Regions from separate parts of the Rossellomorea sp. RS05 genome, predicted to be linked through region 3. Evidence: predicted binding sites of a transcription regulator. Region 3 holds the regulator's gene; each other region holds the start of a gene.
The links. The regulator LexA, encoded in region 3, represses DNA repair genes until DNA is damaged. The targets are predictions, from matches to a motif close to CGAACATATGTTCG.
Positions count from the first base shown of each region.

Region 1: a site for LexA is predicted at 2,368-2,381, ahead of parE (DNA topoisomerase IV subunit B). Genes of this name have one in related genera too.
Region 2: a site for LexA is predicted at 2,948-2,961, ahead of uvrB (excinuclease ABC subunit UvrB). Genes of this name have one in related genera too.

Region 1 is NZ_JBDKWY010000001.1:826,038-830,870, reverse strand. Features, by position in the region: gene parC (DNA topoisomerase IV subunit A) at 1-340, opposite strand, end outside; gene parE (DNA topoisomerase IV subunit B) at 340-2,313, opposite strand; gene ABJ225_RS04255 (CoA-binding protein) at 2,539-2,946, opposite strand; gene ABJ225_RS04250 (purine/pyrimidine permease) at 3,023-4,297, opposite strand; gene plsY (glycerol-3-phosphate 1-O-acyltransferase PlsY) at 4,495-4,833, shown strand, end outside.
Region 2 is NZ_JBDKWY010000005.1:52,191-57,023, reverse strand. Features, by position in the region: gene uvrA (excinuclease ABC subunit UvrA) at 1-837, opposite strand, end outside; gene uvrB (excinuclease ABC subunit UvrB) at 845-2,827, opposite strand; gene ABJ225_RS13905 (CsbA family protein) at 3,219-3,449, opposite strand; gene ABJ225_RS13900 (HD domain-containing protein) at 3,517-4,155, opposite strand; gene ABJ225_RS13895 (phosphoglycerate dehydrogenase) at 4,299-4,833, opposite strand, start outside.
Region 3 is NZ_JBDKWY010000001.1:632,658-637,490, forward strand. Features, by position in the region: gene ABJ225_RS03260 (SulP family inorganic anion transporter) at 8-1,468, opposite strand; gene ABJ225_RS03265 (recombinase family protein) at 1,591-2,133, shown strand; gene lexA (transcriptional repressor LexA) at 2,186-2,806, opposite strand; gene yneA (cell division suppressor protein YneA) at 2,964-3,287, shown strand; gene ABJ225_RS03280 (YneB family resolvase-like protein) at 3,299-3,949, shown strand; gene ABJ225_RS03285 (DUF896 domain-containing protein) at 4,019-4,249, shown strand; gene tkt (transketolase) at 4,445-4,833, shown strand, end outside.

The sequences.
Region 1 (4,833 bases), 190 kb from region 3:
CGCCATCGATGCTCCCGTTATTCCCATGCATTTCAACAAGATACTTCCGGACCTTCCATTCCTGGCTCATCCTCACCATGGCATCATAGACTGATGTATCTCCGTGGGGATGGTAGTTACCGATGACATTACCGACCGTTTTGGCCGATTTTCTGAACCCTTTTTCCTGTGTGTTGCCATCCACATACATTGCATAAAGGATCCTACGCTGTACCGGTTTCAAACCGTCCCGTGCATCGGGAAGGGCACGTTCCTGAATGATGTATTTACTGTAACGACCGAAGCGGTCTCCGATGACCTCTTCAAGAGGCAGATCTTGATAGCGTTCCACTGATGTCATTATTGCCCCTCCTCTGCGACCATGATGTTCTCATTTTCAAGGATGCTACCTTCTTCTTCAAGACCGAAGGCTACATTGCTTTCGATCCACTTCCTACGTGGCTCGACCTTATCACCCATCAGAGTGGTGACACGGCGTTCCGCTCTGGCTGCATCATCGATCTTCACGCGGATAAGAGCCCTGGTTTCGGGATCCATTGTCGTTTCCCACAGCTGATCGGCATTCATCTCACCCAGTCCTTTGTAGCGCTGGATCATATACCCTTTTCCGATTTTGGCGACTGCACCCTTCAGCTCTTCGTCTGTCCATGCATATTCGATCTTTTCCTTCTTTCCGGCGCCTTTGCTCACTTTATAGAGGGGTGGAAGGGCTATATACACCTTTCCTGCTTCTACAAGAGGCTTCATATAGCGATAGAAGAACGTCAATAAGAGAACCTGTATATGGGCACCGTCTGTATCGGCGTCAGTCATGATTACGATCTTATCGTAGTTGATATCATCGACATTGAACTCAGGCCCCACTCCTCCACCGATTGCATGAATGATCGTGTTGATCTCTTCGTTCTTGAAAATATCCGCAAGCTTGGCTTTTTCCGTATTGATTACTTTTCCTCTTAGGGGAAGGATCGCCTGGAATTTCCTGTCCCGACCTTGTTTCGCTGATCCGCCTGCGGAATCACCCTCCACAAGATAAAGTTCATTTCGCTCGGGATTCCTTGATTGTGCCGGTGTCAATTTACCGGATAGTACAGTTTCGGACCGCTTACGCTTTTTACCATTCCTTGCTTCTTCCCTTGCCTTACGGGCAGCTTCACGCGCCTGTGCCGCTTTGATGGCTTTCTTGATCAGCAATGAGCTGGTGTCTGGATTTTCTTCAAGGAAATATAGCAGGTGCTCGGAGACAACAGCATCTACTGCGGAGCGTGCTTCACTTGTTCCTAACTTCCCTTTTGTCTGGCCTTCGAACTGAAGGAGTTCTTCCGGTATACGTACCGAAACGATACTTGACAGTCCTTCCCTGATATCGGTTCCTTCAAGATTTTTATCGCGTTCTTTCAGGATGCCTGCTTTCCGTGCGTATTCATTGAAAACCCTCGTCATGGCCGTCTTGGCTCCCGCTTCATGTGTTCCGCCGTCCTTGGTGCGGACATTGTTGACAAATGAAAGGATGTTTTCTGAGAATCCATCGTTGAATTGGAAGGCAAATTCAACTTCGATGGTGTGATTCTCTCCCTCGAAGAAGGCAACTTTATGAAGGTTGTCCTTCTCTTCATTCAAGTACTCCACGAACGCCTGTATCCCGCTTTCGTAAAGGAATACATCTCTTTGATCATGTCGCTCATCAATAATCTCGATTTTAAACCCTTTAAGAAGGAAAGCTGATTCCCTAAGACGCTCACAAAGGGTGTCGTAATTATAGGTGGTTGTGCTGAAGATGAGCGGATCGGGTTTGAAGTGTATCTTAGTACCCGTCTTTTTGGTCGTCCCGATCTTCTCGAGCGTTGTCTCAGGCTTCCCACCGTTGATGAACGTTTGTTGATATTTCGTCCCATCTCTTTCAATCGTGACGGTCAGCCACTCTGAAAGGGCATTGACGACGGATGCACCGACGCCGTGAAGTCCCCCGCTCGTTTTGTATCCGCCCTGTCCGAATTTCCCTCCGGCATGGAGGACAGTCAGGATGACTTCCGGAGTCGGTTTTCCGGAACGGTGCATTCCCGTTGGCATCCCGCGACCTTTATCCTGCACGGAGATGCTATTATCTTTATGTATGGTGACGATGATTTCGTTACCGAAACCGGCTAACGCCTCATCCACCGAATTATCGACGATTTCATAAACCAGATGATGAAGTCCCCTTGTATCGGTGGACCCGATGTACATCCCCGGCCGTTTTCTTACGGCTTCGAGGCCTTCCAATACTTGAATGGCATCATCATTGTAATCCATGGTCTTTTTCTGACTGGCCACGAACATTCCCCTTTCAACACTTTCACTTACTTGTCTATGTACTACTATACCATAAGAACGCATGTTCGTTCACCCGCAAAATGGTGAACCACTATGCTTTATTTTAGCGTTATATTTAAATTTCGCAAATGAAAATCCCTGAATTTACATAATCCCGGATAACATTTTTCTGCAGAAATGTCACAGAAAAAACAAGCGGCATCATTCGCCGCTTGCCTGTAAATCCTATCTTGTTAGGGCATGTTCCACTTTGATACAACGATCCATGATGACCGTATACCCTTTTTCTTTGAGGAAGGAATAGGCCTCTTCATTCACAACACCTAGCTGGGACCAGAATACTGGCGAATCGATCGCATCAAATTCGCGGGCAATTTCAGGTAGGAATTCAGAACGTCTGAAGACATTGACGATATCGACAGAACCCTCGATGTCTTTTAAACTGCTGACAGCCTGCACCCCGAGAGCGGACTCGATTGTTGGATTGACAGGGATGATTTCATAACCGCTGGCCTGCATCGCCTGGGAGACGGTATAGGAGGTCCTGGCGGGATTATCACTCAGTCCGATGACCGCTATCCGCTTCGACCGTTTCAAGATGCGACCGATTTCTTCTCTACTTGGATTCTCCATGGTTGATAACCTCCTTTAGACATCACTATTCCCTTAATTCTCCACCCTAATCTCCGATTCCTTTTGGATTCAACAATTAAGTGCTTTTTTTCATTAGGATCTGTTCGGTTATGATTGCTACGATCGTGCCAAGAATAAGACCGTTATTCAGGATCGACGCAGCGATGACTGGAAGGCCTTCAAAGGCACTGGCCGATACCCCCATGGCGCCTACACCGATGATCAACGCGATTCCGGCTGTAAAGTGGACACGCTCCACCTCTTTTACCTTTCTATATTCGTCCAGGGCGAGTCCGACCATCTTGATGAAGATGACGGTGGTGACTGCGTACCCGACTGGTGCCGGGAGGCTGGCAAATACATTCATCACTTTCGGTACGAAGCTTGCGACGACGATGATGATGCTTCCGAGTATGAACGGTAGCGTAGAGAAAAGTCTGGTAGAAGCAACAAATCCTGCAGCTCCTGAAATCGGGACGGAGCCGATTGCGGAGAAACCTCCACCAAGAAGCTGGTTGATACCCGCAGCAATACCACTTTGCGTGTAGCGGACCGGGACCTCCTTCCCGCTTTTTTTCATCACTTCTTCCATGACCCGGATCGAAGCGATCATGTTCGTCGTCAACAGGAAGGTGATAAAGATGGCCGTCACAATGATCCCCGAATCAAAGACGGGTTTTCCGAAAGCAAACACCTCCGGAAGGGAAAACCAGCTACTAGAAACCGACGTGGTCTTGGTCAGTCCTAAAAGCCCAAAGATGATCCAACCGCCAATCAAGGCGAAGATGATCGAATATCGCTGGAGCCATTGAACCTTATGCCCCTGCAGGAAGAGAGCGATGAGGATCGTAAGGGCGCTGCCGAGAAGCACGAGCCAGTTGAACGGCTGCCCCTCATGTTGGATGCCGAACATACCCTTGATGAACGAACCACTCAGCTGAAGGATCAGAAGCATAAGGTAAATAAATGTGATCGTAGGGGTGAATAGAGTGGTCAATTTTTTCAATAAACCTGTTAAGGACAGGATAATGAAGATGACTCCGCTTACAATCATCCCCCCTTGAAGTACGCCCAACACTTGACTGTGTGAATCGTACAACGTACCGGCAAATCCTGCATAAATGGTGAACACACCCCACCATAAACCGGCAGGTCCTTCATTGATCGGCAGTTTATGCCCGATGAGCGCCTGAATCAGACTTGCGGCACCTAATACGAAAATGGTTCTCTGGATGAATCCAGCCGTCTCGACAGGAGAAAGTTGGAATAGGTCGGCAATCGCAATGGGAGCGGCAATGGATCCTGCGATCATGAATGCCATCCACTGGAGTGCGGCTAAAACGAGTTGCATGTTGACACCTTCATTTCTATTTTCTAGTCTAACGATTCATTTTAACATATCTGTGACACTGTGAATCATATGTTATAGAAAGGCACTCACTATCTACTTTTAAGAACAGGTACTAATTTTTGCAGTATTTTTCCCCAACAAATAGGTAAAACATGTTACTATAAGAGTGGATTAGTTATATCAAAGGAGAAATGAATATGATCTTAGCCCTTATACTCGTGCTATCCTACCTACTGGGCTCCATCCCTTCAGGACTATGGATTGGAAAGTCCTTTTACGGAATAGATATACGCGAACACGGAAGCGGAAATCTTGGCGGAACCAATACCTTCAGGGTGCTGGGTAAGAAAGCTGGAATGACCGTGACCGCCATGGATATCCTTAAAGGAACGGCTGCAACGCTCATCCCTTTGCTTTTTGCCAGTACACATGACTATCAGCTCCTGGCGGGAGTCGTAGCCGTCGTGGGTCATATGTTCCCGATTTTTGCAGGGTTCAGAGGTGGAAAAGCGGTAGCCACATCTGCAGGCGTCCTC
Region 2 (4,833 bases), on a different contig from region 3:
ACATGTCGGACATGCACCGAACGGACTATTGAAAGAGAACATCCTCGGTTCGAGCTCAGAGATGGAGAAACCACAGTACGGGCATGCATGATGCTCACTGAACAGAAGCTCCTCTTCCCCGATCACATCGATGATCACCTGACCGCCGGCTAGGCGCAGTGCTGATTCAAGGGAGTCCGATAGTCGTGCAGCCACGCCTTCTTTTACCACGACGCGGTCAATGATGACTTCAATGGTGTGCTTTTTATTTTTCTCAAGGGTGATTTCTTCGCCGAGGTCTTCCACCTCTCCATCGATCCTCACCCTCACATATCCCTGCTTCTTGATATCCTCAAGGGTCTTCGCATGAGTTCCCTTCCGGCCCGATACAACGGGCGCAAGCACCTGAAGCTTCGTGCGGTCCGGATACTCAAGGATGCGGTCCACCATCTGTTCGATCGTCTGAGACGTGATTTCGATTCCATGATTCGGACAGATCGGCTTCCCTACCCGTGCAAATAGCAGACGGAGATAATCATAGATCTCGGTTACGGTCCCTACCGTGGAACGTGGATTCCGGCTGGTCGTCTTCTGATCGATGGAAATTGCCGGTGACAACCCTTCGATGGCGTCCACATCTGGCTTATCCATTTGTCCGAGGAATTGCCTTGCATAGGCAGACAGGGACTCCACGTAACGCCTTTGACCTTCTGCGTAGATCGTGTCGAAGGCAAGGGATGATTTCCCTGAACCCGAAAGGCCGGTCAGTACGACCAGCTTATCCCTCGGGATGGTGATATCTATATTTTTAAGGTTATGAGCGCGAGCTCCTTGTACGATAATATTTTCCTGCGCCATAAGTCGTTCATCCTTCCGCTTTCAGCTCGAGAATGGTATCGCGAAGCTGTGCTGCCCGTTCGAAATCGAGGGCTTTGGCCGCTTCTTTCATTTCCCCTTCTAGGCTGGCAATAAGTTTTTGTCTCTCCGGTTTGGACAGTTTCGATACATTCGTGCGACCTCCATCCATCTCCTCTGTTTCCTCCACTTCGCGAGTGGCCTTGATGGCATCCCGGATCTCCTTCTGGATCGTCGTCGGGGTAACGCCGTGCTTCTCGTTGTATTCTTCCTGGATTTCCCGGCGACGCTTCGTCTCGCTGATCGCCTTCTCCATGGAATCGGTCATCTTATCTGCGTACATGATGACCTTCCCTTCGCTGTTACGGGCCGCACGTCCGATGGTTTGGATCAAAGATCGTTCAGAACGGAGGAAGCCTTCTTTATCAGCGTCGAGTATGGTCACCAAGGACACTTCCGGTATGTCCAGCCCCTCCCTGAGGAGGTTGATGCCGATGAGGACATCATATTTTCCGAGGCGGAGGTCACGGATGATCTCGATCCGCTCCAGGGTCTTGATTTCGGAATGCAGATATTGGACCTTGATGCCGATCTCCTTCAGATAAGCACTGAGGTCCTCGGACATCTTCTTGGTGAGGGTGGTGACAAGGACACGTTCGTCCTTCTCCACGCGCTCATTGATCTCCCCGATAAGGTCATCGATCTGCCCTTCGATGGGCCGGACTTCAATAATCGGGTCGAGAAGACCGGTCGGGCGGATGATCTGTTCGACCATTTCCGGACTGTGCTCAAGCTCATATGGACCCGGCGTCGCCGACACATATAAAAGCTGATTCGTCTTCCCTTCGAACTCATCGAACTTCAACGGACGGTTGTCCATGGCGGACGGCAGGCGGAATCCATGATCCACGAGCACTTTCTTCCGCGCCTGGTCCCCGTTGAACATCCCGCGCACCTGTGGAAGCGTCACATGGGACTCATCGATGACGATGAGGAAGTCTTCAGGGAAATAATCCATAAGGGTGTAAGGGGTAGAGCCCGGTGGTCTCAGCGTAAGATGACGGGAGTAGTTCTCGATTCCCGAACAGAAGCCCATCTCCCTCATCATTTCTAGATCATAGCGGGTCCGCTGCTCCAGACGCTGGGCCTCGAGGAGCTTATCGTCCTCCCTCATGATTTTGAGCTGTTCTTCAAGCTCCTTCTCGATGTTTTCAATGGCCACCTTCATCTTCTCTTCACGGGTAACGAAGTGGGAAGCCGGGAAGATCGCGACATGATCGCGGTCGCCCATGATTTCACCCGTAAGGGCATCGACTTCACGGATCCGGTCGATTTCATCACCGAAAAACTCGACCCTCATGCAGTGTTCATCCCGTGATGCCGGGAAGATTTCCACCACGTCACCGCGGACCCTGAATGTTCCGCGCTGAAAGTCGATATCATTTCGTTCATATTGTATATCCACAAGCTTTCTCAAAAGCTGATTACGTTCAATTTCCATCCCGACTCTCAGGGACAGGACAAGCTCCCTGTATTCTTCCGGATTACCCAACCCGTAGATACAGGATACACTTGCGATGATAATGACATCCTTCCGTTCAAACAGTGCGGAGGTGGCAGAGTGGCGAAGCTTATCGATCTCATCATTGATGCTCGCATCCTTCTCGATGAACGTATCGGTCTGAGGGACATATGCCTCCGGCTGGTAGTAATCGTAGTAACTTACGAAGTACTCTACGGCATTGTCGGGAAAGAATTCCTTGAACTCGCTGTAGAGCTGTCCGGCCAGCGTTTTGTTGTGGGCAATGATAAGAGTGGGCTTCTCCACTTCCTTGATGACATTGGAAACGGTGAACGTCTTTCCCGTCCCCGTCGCCCCGAGGAGCGTCTGGTGGCGTTTGCCTTCCTTGATGCCCTCTACCAGCTTCTTGATTGCCAGGGGCTGGTCCCCTTCAGGTTTGTATTTAGACTTTAGCTCGAATTGATCTTTCACCGTGAAACCTCCTATAGGTAAGGAACAGTATGTTCTATGCTTGTCTATACCCATCCCTTGCACTGTCCATTCGTCTCTTCCCATTTTACCACAATCAATCGGAATTTAACCATCAATAAGCGAACAAAAGTTCGTTTTTATCCCTCAGTAGGATACGACCTGTGGACAATCGCAGGTTCGACAAACTCCACGGTGTCAATCGACAGCATTCGACTACTTTTACACACACCCTGTGGGTATGTCTGTTGATAACCACTATACCATTGTGGAAAAGACGCCCCCTTACCCACAATTCGTCAAAATTCTTGTGCACTCTTCTAGAGAAACCGCATACAACCTGTGTATAACTTCATGGAAGAAAAAAAGAGCACTCCCTATTGGGAATGCCCGGTTATTCACTTTTTTGCCCTTTACCCTTCATCCGTCCGCTATACCAAAAACCCACTGTCAAACTCGCTGCGTCGATGACGATCAGCAGGATGGAGTCCGTATATCCTTTGGAAACGGAAGCGGCGATCAACGCCACGGTCAAGGCAAGTCCGATATATCGATTGTAGGTGACCCTCGAAAAGAATACGACGAGGAGGCCGGGCAGGAAGGCTGCCAGAATGATCTTGGACACAGTCAACTCTCCTTAAAGAAGGAATATCAACTAGTTTAACGGATATTCCCTGTTCTGGAAAGAGGCATCAGGCCCCCGATGATAGAATCCGCTCCGTCCTCTCCTTCAATTCACTGTGAGGGATGAACTTCTCTGCAAGCATGTCCGGCAAGACGTACTCAAGGAAGTATTTCACACTCGCAAGCTCCTTGAATTTAATGATCGTCGAAAGGGCTTCCTGATAGATTTCCATGAACAGCGGCTCCGGATTTCCTTTTTGGATCTCACCAAATGATTCATACAGAAGATCGACTTTGTCGGCTACGGATAAGATCCTGCCTTCAAGCGTCTCGTCTTTTCCTTCCTTGAAACGGTTCCTGTATACATCGTGGAATTGAGGGGGAAATTCTGTCGTGATGAATTTTTTGACCATCTGATCCTCAACCTGGCTGAACAATTCCCTCAGTTCCTTCGAGGCATATTTCACAGGCGTCTTGATATCTCCGGTAAAAAGCTCTGCATAGTCATGATTCAGTGCCTTTTCATATAGGGACTTCCAATCGACCTCATGCCCCTCCTGTTCTTCCACGGTTCCTAGAAATTGCGCAATCTTCGTCACCTTGAAGGAGTGGCTGGCCACATTATGCTGATGATATTTGAATCGACCCGGACAGCGGATGAGCGTCTCGAGGTCTGATAGACTTTTAAAATAATGATGGATCCCCATTTCGATTCTCCTTTCTAAGGCATTCTATGATGATTCGGATGTATTGCCAATGGCAGAAGCCCTTAGCCATAGACTTCCCCGCTCACCTGAATATAAAACAAATCCCCCTTACACGGTGCAAGGAAGGATTTGTTGATTCCATATTAAATCAGTCTGACCGATACGACCCCTTCTATGCCTTCAATCTTCTGCTTCAGTCCCGCCTGCTCTTCTTCCGTCAGGACGTGGTCAAGATCGATCATCGTGTAGGCCCATGTAGCCTTGCTTCGATTGATCATATCGGCAATGTTGACAGCAAACCCGGAAAGGGCCGTCGTGATCTGGCCAACCATGTTCGGGATATTTTTGTGCATGACGGTGAGTCTCATCTTCCCGCTATATGGGAGTTCGACATCAGGAAGATTCACGGCATGCTTGATATTCCCGGTTTCAAGGTAGGTCTTTAGCTGCTTTGTCGCCATGACGGCACAGTTCTCTTCCGATTCCACCGTTGAAGCCCCAAGATGGGGAACCGGGACGACATTCTTCATCGAGAGGACCCGGGGATTAGGGAAGTCGGTCACATATTTACCCACCGTGCCAGACTCGAGCGCCTGCCCGAGGGTACTTTCATCCACAAGCTCACCACGTGAGAAGTTCAGGATGGTCATCCCTTCTTTCATCTTGTTGAAGCTCGAT
Region 3 (4,833 bases):
TTGTATATTAAGCTGATAGAGTCGTTTTTTGGTCTATCAACAGTAAGAGGGAGTCCTGAATCTTTTTACTCGATGAGCTTAGTCCGACCGTCTCCACATCACAGCCTTGGTCTCTGCACTTTGACAAGACTTTTTCGAAGGCTGCCACAGCGGACTCATCCCAGATCTGTGCACCGGTAAAATCGATTTTTACATGTTGTACCTCATCAGACAATTGGAATGCACCCACAAACGTCTCCACGGATGCAAAGAACAATTGACCCTCCACTTTAAAATGACGATTCACACCCTCAACTTTTTCCGTCACCTTCAGCGTGGATATCTTGGCCACAAAGAACATGGCGCTGAGCAATACCCCTGCAATGACCCCTTTTGAGAGATCGTGAGTGGCAACCACGATGGCGACGGTGATGAGCATCACTGCGGCATCTGCTTTAGGAGCTTTCCTGATGTAACGGAATGATGACCAGTCGAACGTACCGATAGAGACCATGATCATGATTCCGGCGAGAACCGCCATGGGGATCTTCACGACGAAATCCCCAAGTACGATGATTAGGAACATCAGGAAAGAGCCTGCAACAAAGGTGGATAAACGTCCCCGTCCACCGGATTTTACATTGATCACCGACTGACCGATCATCGCGCATCCGGCCATCCCACCGAAGAATCCATTGATGATATTGGCGATTCCCTGACCCCTTGCTTCCTGATTTTTATTGCTGTCCGTATCCGTCATGTCATCTACGATGGAAGCCGTCATAAGGGATTCGAGTAGTCCTACAATCGCGAGTGCGAGTGAGTAGGGTAAAATGATACTCAATGTCTCAAGTGAGAACGGGATATCGGGAAGGAAGAACGATGGCAAGGTCTGACGTATCGTCCCGAGATCTCCCACGGTCCTTAAGTCTGCCTTTGAAATCAAGGCAACGGCAGTAAGCACCACAATAGCCACTAGGGGGGCGGGGATGGATTTTACGAATCGGGGCAGCACATACACAACCACCAATGTCACCGCCACAAATACATAGGTCATCCCATTAATGTTGAAAAAGTGAGGCACTTGGGCTGAAAAAATCAGGATGGCCAAAGCATTCACGAATCCGATCATCACAGCGCGTGGGATGAATTTCATGAGCCTTGCGATTTTACATACACCGAACAAGAGTTGGATGACTCCTGTCAGGATAGTGGCTGCCAACAGATAGTTTAACCCATAATCTTTGACAAGAGGGACCATGACAAGGGCCATGGCACCGGTAGCAGCAGAAATCATGGCAGGTCTTCCGCCGACAAAGGAAATGATGACGGCAATACAAAAAGAAGCGTATAGCCCGACCATAGGATCGACACCCGCTATGATGGAAAAGGCAATGGCCTCAGGAATGAGCGCAAGGGCTACGACGATCCCGGAAAGGATGTCTCCCCTGACATTCGAAAACCATTGTTGTTTTATGGTATTCTTCATATTGTCACCTCAAAAAAATCATATATTTTAATTCAATAGAAAACAGTTTATCACCGATTTTCCCAAAAGTAAACCTTTTCGGGAAAAGTAATTACAAACAGGTGAAGGGGAAGGAGATAGGTATGATCATCGGATACTACAGACCGAGCAATGATGATCCTGAAGGACGGATCCAGGAGAAAAAACTACTGGAGAAAAAATGCACGGTTTTATACAAGGAGGAACATTCTTCACCGAAGAGGAGAGTGAACTTGGAAGCGCTGCTTGCAGAAGCAGGGCAGGGGGATACGGTCGTCGTGGCTTCTCTAATCGACTTCGCTGATTCCACCCGGCAGCTATTGGAACTTTTAAACGAGTTAGAAACGAAAGGGACACAGTTCATTTCCATATCTGAAGGGCTGTCGACCAGTCCTGGGAAGACGTACCGTTTTCAGGAGGTATTGGAGCATCTTATAAGCTTTCAAAGCGATGTGATCAGTGAAAGGACAAAAAAGGGCTTAGGAGAAGCTAAAGAGAAGGGAGTCAGTACGGGACGACCGCGCAAGCCTGATGAAAATGTAAAAAAGGCCATCGCCATGTATGAATCAAAAACGTACAGCCTGGCGGAAATAAAAGAAAAAACGGGCATCAGTAAGTCCACTTTATACCGCTATCTTGAAAGATAGAAGAAAAGGAGCTTCCGCCACATGTGACGGAAGCTCCTTTTTGCTTGTCATTTTAATGAACTTGACGGTAGACACCGACGACCTTGCCCAAAATGGATACATTGCGTAGGATGATCGGATCCATGGAGGAATTTTCAGGCTGGAGCCTCACGAAATCTCTTTCTTTGAAGAATCGTTTCACGGTCGCTTCATCTTCTTCCGTCATGGCGACTACGATCTCCCCATTGTTGGCGGTTTGCTGTTGCCTTACGATGACGAAATCCCCGTCGAGGATACCGGCTTCGATCATACTGTCACCCATGATTTCCAGCATGAAAGTATGCTCGTCAGCAGGAGCCATTCTTTCCGGGAGAGGAAAGTACTCTTCGACATTTTCAACCGCTGTGATCGGTTGACCGGCTGTGACTTTCCCGATGAGGGGAACATTCACAACATTATGGCGGGGGATCGAGTCTTCCACCAGGTCGAGGATCTCGATGGCTCTTGGCTTGGTCGGATCCCGGCGGATGAGGCCTTTGCTTTCGAGTCGGGCCAGATGGCCGTGGACAGTGGAGCTTGAGGCAAGTCCAACGGCTTCCCCGATCTCACGTACGGAAGGCGGATAGCCCTTTTCTTTTACGGAGCTTTTGATATATTCCAAGATATCCTGCTGCCGTTTGGATAGTTTTGTCATAGTCACGCACCTCAATCTATCGATCTTATGTTCCCATTATAACATGGGGATGGGAACGATACAAACATAAGTTCGAATTTTCGATTGACTCCAAACGGATGTTCGTATTATGATGGATACAACAAGCAGAACAAACATTCGTATGGAGGGGAACATTATGGCAGGAAAACTTTGGGCGAATTACTCATATATACTCGTATTTTTTGGTTTGGCACTTATGGCTTCAATCTATTTCATTCTTCAAATGGGAGGCGGAGTATCTTATCATAGTATCGAGGTGCAGGATGGTGATACGCTCTGGACCATAGCAGAGGAATACAGCAGCGACTCTTCCATGTCCACCGATGAATTTATCAAGTGGGTGGGAGAAAGGAATAATCTTTCCACTTATACAATTTCTGCAGGTGATTCACTAGTGCTTCCAGTCGAAAAGAAGCTCGGGATCAACGGGGATTATCAGTATGTCATGAACGAGGAATAGAGGGATTTTAAATGAATGCGATCATCTACTGTCGGGTGAGTACGAAGAAAGATACACAAGAAACATCACTCGAACGTCAGGAAGAAGAACTGTCCAAGCTTGCGCTGGAGTATGGGATGCAGGTGACATCGGTCATAAAGGATCAGGCAAGCGGTTATGATCTTGACCGGCCAGGCGTCCTCGAGATGCTGGACATAGTAAGGGATCAGTCGATCGATGCGGTGTTGATCCAGGATGAGACGAGGATTGGAAGGGGCAATGCGAAGATTGCCCTGATCCATTGCCTGTTGAAAGAAGAGGTCAAAATTATCAGTCAATCCCACAGCGGCGAGCTCCACCTATCGGACTCCGACTCCATGGTCATCAATATCGTAAGCATGGTGGAGGAATATCAGCGCAAGCTGCATAACCTGAAGATCAAAAGGGGGATGAAAAGGGCAGTTGCGAATGGGTTCCGTCCCCAGAAGAATCTGAAGAACAAAGGGAATATCGAAGGCAGGGAACGAAAGGAAGTCCCCGTCGAAGAAATCGTCAGGCTGCGCAAAAATGAGCTAACATTTGCAGAAATTGCCGCTACTTTGCGTGGGTTTGGCTACGACGTTTCGAAGGCAACCGTTCATCGGCGCTATAAAGAACATATGGACTCCATCGATCAAGCGTAACCCTTGTCATCACCCTTTATATTTAGTAACATGTCGTTATACGTTACCGAAATCAAAGGGGTTTTATAGATGCTTTCAAAAGAAAAAATGAACCGGATCAATGAATTGTCCAAAAAATCCAAGTCTACCGGGCTTTCAGCAGATGAAGCGAAGGAACAGACCAGGTTGAGGAAAGAATATCTTGAGACGTTCCGTCAATCCATGAAAGGGACCATAGAGAATACCAGAATCTTTGATCCTGATGGGAATGAAGTGACGCCCAAGAAGATACAAGATATTCAAAACAAAAAGAAACACTGATTGTAAGTCAATACTGGATCACGCTGCCTTTTAAGCGTGGTCCTTTTTGATTATGTCGAATGAATGAGGCAGTGGTGAATTCAGAATGGATATCGGTTTTAACAAAAAGAGAGACGTGGTATCATTCAAGATAGTTGTATAAACAGCCAAAGAAGATTAATATTAAGTAGAGATTGAAAAGGAAGGATGTCTGACATGTTTGATAAAACAGATCAATTAGCAATTAACACAATCCGAACGTTATCGATCGACGCGATCGAAAAGGCAAACTCCGGTCATCCGGGAATGCCGATGGGTGCAGCCCCTATGGCGTATGCCTTATGGACACGCTTCATGAACCATAACCCAAAAAATCCTCATTGGTTTAACCGTGACCGTTTTGTTCTCTCTGCAGGGCATGGGTCAATGCTTTTATACAGCTTGCTTCACCTTTCAGGCTACGATGTTTCCATGGACGACTTGAAGAATTTCCGTCAGTGGGGAAGTAAAACACCTGGACACCCTGAGTATAAACATACAGCAGGTGTAGAAGCTACAACAGGCCCGCTTGGACAAGGAATCGCGATGGCGGTTGGTATGGCTAT